Regions from separate parts of the Solibacillus sp. FSL K6-1126 genome, predicted to be linked through region 1. Evidence: riboswitches for the same ligand, from Rfam matches in the RefSeq annotation. Region 1 holds a riboswitch; the other holds the start of a gene.
What was found. A riboswitch is a leader RNA that binds a small molecule or an ion and turns the genes downstream of it on or off. The one in region 1 is predicted to bind cyclic di-AMP.
Positions count from the first base shown of each region.

Region 1 (4,440 bases):
TCTAATACCTGGCCATGCCTTTTACCAAGTGCCTTAGCAATAATTTTTGGAATTCCTAAATTTTTTAGGAGTACCACCGTTAAAATACTGGATTGAATATCATTTCCTATCGCTACAATTACACAATCAAAGTCTGTGATACCTAATGAAGTAAGAGCCTTTTCTTCCGTCGAATCAGCAATCACCGCATCTGTTACGTAACCTTCAGCAGCTTCGACTTTTTCTTCAACTAAATCGATTCCTAATACTTCTTGCCCAGCTTCATGCAGTCTTCTAGCAACACTCGTTCCAAATCTCCCTAAACCTATCACAGCATATTGTTTTATTGCCATTTTGTATCCCTTTCCTTTGTTAATTAACCAATCATTATGTTCCTTTTTATATAGTGATATGCTTCTTTTTTACGTCGTTTGGAAATAGCAAATCCAAGTGTTAACGGACCTAATCTCCCTACGAACATTGTTAAGATAATTAGAACGCGTCCAAATGGAGATAGCTCTGGTGTTAATCCCATAGAAAGTCCCACGGTACCAAATGCTGAAGTTGCTTCAAATAAATATAGAATAAAGTCATGACCTGGTTCTGTGATGCTTAGCAAAAAGGTGACGATTACAACGATCATGATGCCGCTCATCGCAACAGTAAGTGCCTTTAGAATACTTTGCATAACAATACGACGTTTAAATAAAACCACATCTTCTCTCCCTTTAAGCTGGGAAAAAGCTGTTGCCATTAAAACTGCAAAAGTAGATACTTTAATACCTCCAGCAGTCGAGCCTGAACCTCCCCCGATAAACATTAGGAAAATGGTTAAGAATAGCGTGGCATGAGTCAAATCTGCCATTGGTAATGTATTTGCTCCCGCCGTTCTTGGCGTTATACTATGGAACAAGGCACCTAGAGCTTTTCCTGTGGAAGACAACGGTCCCAATGTTTTATCATTACTATATTCAAACAGGAAAATTAAGATGGATGCTCCAACGATAAGCATTAGTGTTGTAAACAATACAACTTTTGAATGTAATGAAATTTTATGTGTAACAGGGTATTCATATAATTCATGTATTACAATGAAACCTAAGCCACCTATAACGATCAGAGAGCAAACAGTTAATACTACAAATGGATCGTCAACGTATTCAGTAAGACTTTTAAATCCCCCCATTAAATCAAAGCCTGCATTATTAAAAATTGAAATTGAATGAAAAAAACCAAAATAAATTGCTTTGCCAATCGTCATATCAAATGAAAATCTGATCGATAATATGATAGCTCCAATACCCTCTACTATCACAGTAAAAATTAGTATTCTTTTAACTATTTTGACGATATCAAGAGTCGAAGCAGCATTAAAAGCTTCTTTTAATAAAATTCTTTCTTTTAAAGAGATTTTTTTTCCTAATAGAGTAAATAAAAAGGTTGCAAACGTCATAAATCCTAAACCGCCAATTTGAATAAGCGACAAGATCACTAATTCACCAAACAGTGAAAATGCCTCCTCTGTATCTACAACAACTAGACCTGTTACACAGGTAGCAGAAGTAGCTGTAAATAACGCATCTAGGAATGGAAGTCCTTTACCATCTGTTGTAGCTACCGGGAAAGTCAATAAAAATGCACCTACAAGGATTAAAATGGCAAATCCCATAACAAGTATTTTTGATGGATTAAGGCTCTCTTTGAAAATTTTCATTGCTCCCTCCTAACAATAAGTTAAAAGTTATTTACCCATGTACCAAGTCTAGGTATCTACTAAGCTCTTATTCTAAAATAATTAATAAAGTTTTATGAACGCAAAAAGACCGATTTAAACAAGCATTAACTTTGCGGTAAACGACAAAAGGAATACTTGAATAAGGCGGTCTATTATATGACCTCCTCCGCATTAGCCGACGAAGTTAGCTGACGGGTTAGGATGGCGAAAGAGTATATATCATCCCTTCTGCAATGCAGAATTAACCCCAAATGATCGGGTCCTCCGTTCTCAATGATTGAGATTTGGCTTTGTTAGTTTTCTTAATTACGAGCTTATTTTACTCCTGTGCATAACACTTGTAAACTGGTTAAAAAAATTTATTTTTAAGTTTGTTTGTAATGTCAAAATGACTCAAGAACAAAAATCACTCGAAAAATTTATAAACTTTCTCAAAATTAGAGCTTAGAGGATCTAAAAGGGGGTGAAATAACTTCACCCCCTCGAAAACCCTTATAAAGCCTTGTTTTAAGCCACTTTTGAAAAACTACCCAATAATGATCCGTTCCTTCGGGTAATGGTACTTCTTCTTCTTGGCAGATCCTCCGATTGAATACAGGAAAGAAATGAGCCCTACTCGCCCTACAAACATGAGCACCATAATGACCATTTTTCCGAATGCCGTTAAGTCCCCCGTTATGCCGAGCGACATCCCGCACGTTCCGAAAGCTGATGTAATTTCAAATATGACTTCCATCATAGAGGCGCTGGATTCTGTGATAAACAGCACCATCGCAGCGCCGAGCACCATAATAATCGCAAAAATAAGCACCGCAAACGAACGGTATACATCGATTAAATGAATCTCCCGGTTAAAAATTTGAATTTCCGACTGCCCGCGGGAAAATGCAATTAAAAACAAAATAACGATCGCAAATGTCGTGGTACGAATTCCCCCACCGACAGAGCTTGGTGATGCCCCAATAAACATTAGTGCACTCATAAAGAGCTGTGTCGCCTCGTTGAATGAAGTGACATCATAGGTTGTTAAACCAGCCGACCTCGTGGAAATCGATTGGAACATAGCCGAAAAAGCAGCCTCATGCCATCGCATCCCTTTAAAGGACTGAAAAGATTCGATAATAAAAATTACGACCGAACCAAAAACAAATAAGGCAACATACGTAAACGTCGTAACCTTTGTAAATAAGCTAAAGCGAAATGCCGGATCCTTTTTCGTTAAATAGGCCTTCACTTCAATTAATACGGGAAAACCGATCGCTCCGAGGAAGATTAAAATCATACAAACAAATTGTATGAAATAGTCGTGATGAAACGGCTGCAAACTCATTCCCGTAATATCAAAGCCTCCATTTGTTGTCGCAGAAATAGACGCAAACAATCCATTAATCGCCGATTCTTCCCATGTCGCAAAATAACGCTTAAAATGTACCGTTAATATAAGGGCACCTGTAAATTCAATGATAAACAGCAGCTTTGCTATTTGACGAATCAAGGCAACAACACCCGATAAATTATATTGATTATGGTCAATCATGATAAGCTGACGTTCACGCATGCCGATTTTCTTTCCAAACAGCAGCCATAAAAACGTACCGATGGACATAATCCCAATCGCACCGAATTGCAGAATAAGCAAAATCATGGCAAGTCCAAAGCTACTGTATGTTTCTGCAACAGTAACGGTCGTTAAACCCGTTACACTAACCGCACTAACCGCCGTAAATAGACTGTCTAAAAATGATACATGTACACCTTCCAAATGGACTCCCGGAAGTCGCAGCAATAAAAACGAAATTAAAATGGCTACAGAATAATAAGTGATTAAAATTTGGAAAGGCGTAATTTTACGCTTTTCGAATTTTTTAAAAGGCATAGATTGGCCTCCGATAATTGATTACATTTTTACTAGTATAATGAATATCATGGAAAATGAAAAGAAGATACTTCTAATAGTTGAAGTATCTCCTAAAACATATATTATTCTGCTTTTGCTTTTTTGTTTTTGTATACACTTACTAAATAGCCGCCTACTGCAAGTCCAAGCAGTACTACCCAGAAGATGGCTTTCCATGTTGTCGAATGCGGGAAATGCGGGTCGATAATGGCCAAGTTCTCATGTCCTAACGCCAATACCGCCAGTTTGACACCTACCCAGCCTACAATTAAAAAGGCTGCAGTTTCCAATGTTGGATAGTCGTTTAACAGCTTAACAAACATTTGGGCCGCAAAACGCATAATGACAAGCCCTATAAAGCCACCAAGGAACATAACAGCAAATGGACCGGCATTAATTCCGCCGATATGGTAATCACTAATGTGCGGTAATGTCATAGCAATAGCTACGGCTGCAAGCATTGAGTCGATTGCAAACGCAATATCCGCAAGCTCTACTTTTAATACCGTCATCCAGAAACCAGAACCTTTGCTCTCTTTCAATTCCAAATCTTCATCCTGCTTTTTAAAGTGATTATCGTATAGATGTTTTATGGATATGAATAATAGATAAGCCGCACCAAGCGCCTGAATTTCCCAGTATTTCGCTAAGAATGTAATTAGGAACAGCGCGATGAATCGGAATACGAACGCACCGAATAATCCGTAAAATAATGCCTTTTTCTGTTGTTCTTTCGGTAAGTGTTTAACCATTACTGCCATTACAACTGCATTATCTGCAGCTAACAGCCCTTCAAGGAAAACTAATACAAGTAAGACCCATGCATATT
Region 1 covers NZ_JBBOPD010000001.1:997,608-1,002,047, reverse strand. Annotated here, with positions in the region: gene MHH44_RS04750 (potassium channel family protein) at 1-332, opposite strand, end outside; gene MHH44_RS04745 (TrkH family potassium uptake protein) at 356-1,693, opposite strand; cyclic di-AMP (ydaO/yuaA leader) riboswitch at 1,874-2,014, opposite strand; gene MHH44_RS04740 (TrkH family potassium uptake protein) at 2,241-3,590, opposite strand; gene MHH44_RS04735 (TerC family protein) at 3,695-4,440, opposite strand, start outside.

Region 2 (4,440 bases), 3.1 Mb from region 1:
CCGGAAGGTAGACGAAGGAATGAGTAAGAAAAAAGCAATCGGTCATCTGTGTGGTAAATTGCCTAATTTAATCTATTCTCTTCTGAAAAATAACGTTAAATACGATTCAGTTGTTCATGCAGCTGCTTGTGGCATTAACTTGGCTGACTTAGATATATCTAAAGAAGAGAAAAACCCTTTATTATTAAGCTAACGAAGAAGGTTAATAATAAGAGAAAGGTAATTTGATTAATTAACATATAAAGAGAGGTGACATAATGAGTGATACATAAAATGGGCTTATATGGTGAGTATTTTGATTCAATTAGAAAGGGCAAGAAAAAGGTGGAAGTACGCTTAAATGATGAAAAAAGAAGGAAAATAAAAGTTGGGGATTTTATTGAGTTTATAAAGATCCCTGAACAAGATGAAACTATAATAATTAAAGTAACTGACCTTAAAATATACGATACCTTTCAAGCTATGTATGAGGATATTCCGTTTCAAGATATTGATTGTGAAGGTTGGACGATGCAAGAAATGATAGATGGAACATATGAAATATATACACCAGAACAAGAAAAAGAATGGGGAACATTAGCAATAACGATTGAATATTATAGTTAATTATTATTTAATTAGAGGGCTTTACTCAATAAGCCCTTCTATTTTCACAAATCCCTAAGTCTATTAAAACGACAATAACCCCAAAATATTAAATTGAAACGTGGGTATTCCTTGTACTCAATTCCGTATTTTTTAATTAAAGCACTACACTACATTGAATAAGAGTAAATTGGATCTTTTACACACTCATTCTAAACTTGAGAATTTTGTTAAGTCTTTTCTACTTCCTATAGTGACTAGTAAATCTTCTGGTTGAAGCAACTCTTCAGGAGAAGGGGAAACAATGATATCATCATTTCTTACAATCGCAATAATACTGACATTAAATTTAGCACGAATATCAAGTTCTTTTAGATTTTTACCAATCATCCTTGAAGGAATCTTAACTTCCTCAATATTGTAATTTTTTGAGAGTTCAATATAGTTAAGCAAATTTGGTGAAAGGAGTTGATTGGCTACTCGTTCACCCATATCTCTTTCTGGATAAATGATCCAATCAACACCAATTGCCTCTAACACCTGTCCATGCCTTTTGCCAAGTGCCTTGGCAATAATTTTTTGCATACCTAAATTTTTTAAAAGTACTACTGTTAAAATGCTGGATTGAATATCATTTCCAATCGCTACAATTACACAGTCAAAGTTTGTAATACCTAATGAAGTAAGTGCCTTTTCTTCCGTAGAATCAGCAACCACTGCATCTGTTACGTAACCTTCAGCAGCTTCGACATTTTCTTCATCCAAATCGATTCCTAATACTTCTTGCCCAGCATCATGAAGTTTTCTAGCAATACTCGTTCCAAATCTCCCTAAACCTATCACAGCATATTGTTTTATTGCCATTTTATATCCCTTCCCTTTATTAATTAACCAATCATTATGTTCCCTTTTATATAGTGGAATGGTTCTTTTTTACGTCGTTTAGAAATAGCAAATCCAAGTGTTAACGGACCCAATCTCCCTACGAACATTGTTAATATAATAAGAATTCTTCCCGTTGGAGAAAGCTCGGGTGTTAATCCCATAGAAAGTCCTACGGTACCAAATGCTGAAGTTGCTTCAAATAAATATAGAATAAAGTTGTGGCCTGGTTCAGTGATGCTTAGCAGAAAGGTGACGATTACAACAATCATGATGCCACTTATCGCAACAGTAAGTGCTTTTAGAATACTCTGTATAACAATACGACGTTTAAATAGAACCACATCTTCTCTCCCTTTAAGTTGGGAAAGAGCTGTTGCCATTAAAACTGCAAAAGTAGATACCTTAATACCTCCAGCAGTCGATCCTGAACCTCCCCCAATAAACATGAGGAAAATAGTTAAGAATAATGTTGCATGAGTCAAATCTGCCATTGGTAATGTATTTGCCCCAGCCGTTCTTGGCGTTATACCATGGAACAGGGCACCGAGAGCTTTTCCTGTGGAAGACAACGGTCCTAATGTTTTATCATTACCATACTCAAATAGGAAAATTAAGATGGATGCTCCAACGATAAGCATTAGAGTTGTACTCAATACAACTTTTGAATGTAGTGAAATTTTACGTGTTACACGGTATTCATATATATCGTGTATGACAATGAAACCTAAGCCTCCTAAAACGATTAGAGAGCAAACCGTTAATACGACAAATGGATCATCAACGTATTCAGTAAGACTTTTAAATTCCCCCATCAAATCAAAGCCTGCATTATTAAAATTTGAAATTGAATGGAAGAAACCAAAATAAATTGCTTGACCAATCGGCATATCAAATGAAAATCTAATCGATAAAACAATACCTCCAATACCCTCCGCTATTACAGTGAAAATTAATATTCTTTTTACTAATTTGACGATATCAACAGTCGAAGCAGCATTAAAAGCTTCCCTTAATATAATCCTTTCTTTTAAAGAGATTTTTTTACCTAATAGAGTGAATAAAAAGGTTGCAAACGTCATAAATCCTAAACCACCAATTTGAATGAGCGACAAGATCACTAATTCACCAAACATCGAAAATGTATCCCCTGTATCTACTACCACTAGACCTGTAACACATGTAGCAGAAGTAGCTGTAAATAACGCATCTAGGAATGGAAGTCCTTTACCATCCTCTGTAGCTATGGGTAGAGTCAATAAAATAGCCCCTATTAGAATTAAAATGGCAAAGCCAATCACAAGAATTTTTGATGGATTAAGGCCCTCTTTAAAATTTTTCATAACTCTCTCCTAAAATAAAGTTAAAATTATATTTAACTATATACATGGTCCAAAGATTAAACTTAATATGTTTCCCCTCAATTCTGCTTATTATTCTAAAATGAACTTATGAACTTGTTTTTTCAATGCAAAAAAGACCGATTTAAACAAGCATTCATTTTGCTGTTAGCAACAAAAACAATACTTGAATAAGGCGGTCTCTATTATGACCTCCCTCGCTTTAGCCGACGAAGTTAGCTGACGGGTTAGGATGGCGAAAGAGTAAATATCATCCCTTCTGCAAATGCAGAATTAACCCCAAAAGATTGGGTCCTCCGTTCTCAATTGTTGAGATTTGGCTTTATTATGTTTCCTAATTACGAGCTTATTTTACTCCTGTGTATAACACTTGTAAACTGTTAAAATAAATTTATTTATAAGTTTCCTTACAATAACATTGTATGCTTAAACTTGATTTTTGTTGTATTAAACTGCTAACCAGTTTAAATACAAACCTACACAATACAAACTTTCCTTTAAAATTGTTATTCAACAATCTGGCCCTATTACTGTAAAAGCACAATTCTTTTTCAAGAATCGCGCCCGATCGTATTATTAGGTCAGCCAGAAAATATTTCTGGTTGACCATTTTTTATATCGATATATGATAGCGGTAGCCGGGGTAGAACGTAAGCGCCCGTGGGGCTATGACCCCGTCCGCAAAACAGTTCGCCCCCTACTTGTAGAAACATGTTTGAGGCTGGTTGGGACATTGATCTCGTATAACAAGCGAAGCTATGACACTACAAGGAGGATTTAGGGGTTACCGGCAATTATCATTTTGAAGGAGGAATTATAATGAATCCAGTCATTGGTCTGGATGTAGCTAAAGGTGAAAGTCAGGTTCAAGCATACTTGGAAAGAAAGAAGCCCTATAAGAAAAGTTTTAAAATAAAACATGATCTTGATGGATTAGCTATTTTATTAGATTTTATTAAAGAAATAGAAGTTATTACTGGAGAACGTCCCCCTCTTGTTATGGAATCAACAGGCCATTATCACGCACCGGTTGTTCAATATTTTGAGGAAAAAGGCTATTTAATAATTATCGTTAATCCACTCATCTCTTATAAAGCGAAAAGTTCTAGTTTACGAAAGGTAAAAACAGATATCATTGATGCCAATCATCTCTGCGAGCTGTATTATAAGGAAGATTTAGAGCCTTATAAAAGGCGTGGTATCCAAATTGCGAACTTACGTCATCTTACGAGACAGCACGATAATATTACAGGTATGTATGTACAAACTAAGCTACAATTTCAGGCAGTTTTAGATCAAGTTTTTCCGGAATATACTAAAGTTTTTGGAGACTTATATTCAGATGTTTCTTTAAAAATACTACATGCATTTCCTACTTCAGAAGACATATTGAAAGCCAACAATGAAGTATTAACAATTAAAATAAAAGAATTCTGTAATACTCGTTCTCTAGAATGGGCAAATCAACAGGCTGAAAAGTTAATGAATGCAGCAGCTCAAAACCCTTTTCAGAAGGCTTTATATTCTAGTCTTTCCCTAAGCTTAGATATGTATATTAAGATGCTCTTTGAATACAAAAAACATCTATCCCTACTTGAGAATGAGATAGATG
Region 2 covers NZ_JBBOPD010000001.1:4,055,039-4,059,478, forward strand. Annotated here, with positions in the region: gene MHH44_RS20200 (IS110 family transposase) at 1-193, shown strand, start outside; gene MHH44_RS20205 (ASCH domain-containing protein) at 262-606, shown strand; gene MHH44_RS20210 (potassium channel family protein) at 793-1,449, opposite strand; gene MHH44_RS20215 (TrkH family potassium uptake protein) at 1,473-2,810, opposite strand; cyclic di-AMP (ydaO/yuaA leader) riboswitch at 3,018-3,160, opposite strand; gene MHH44_RS20220 (IS110 family transposase) at 3,648-4,440, shown strand, end outside.
Region 2: linked by a shared signal. The riboswitch ahead of MHH44_RS20215 (TrkH family potassium uptake protein) and the one ahead of MHH44_RS04745 (TrkH family potassium uptake protein) in region 1 are both predicted to bind cyclic di-AMP.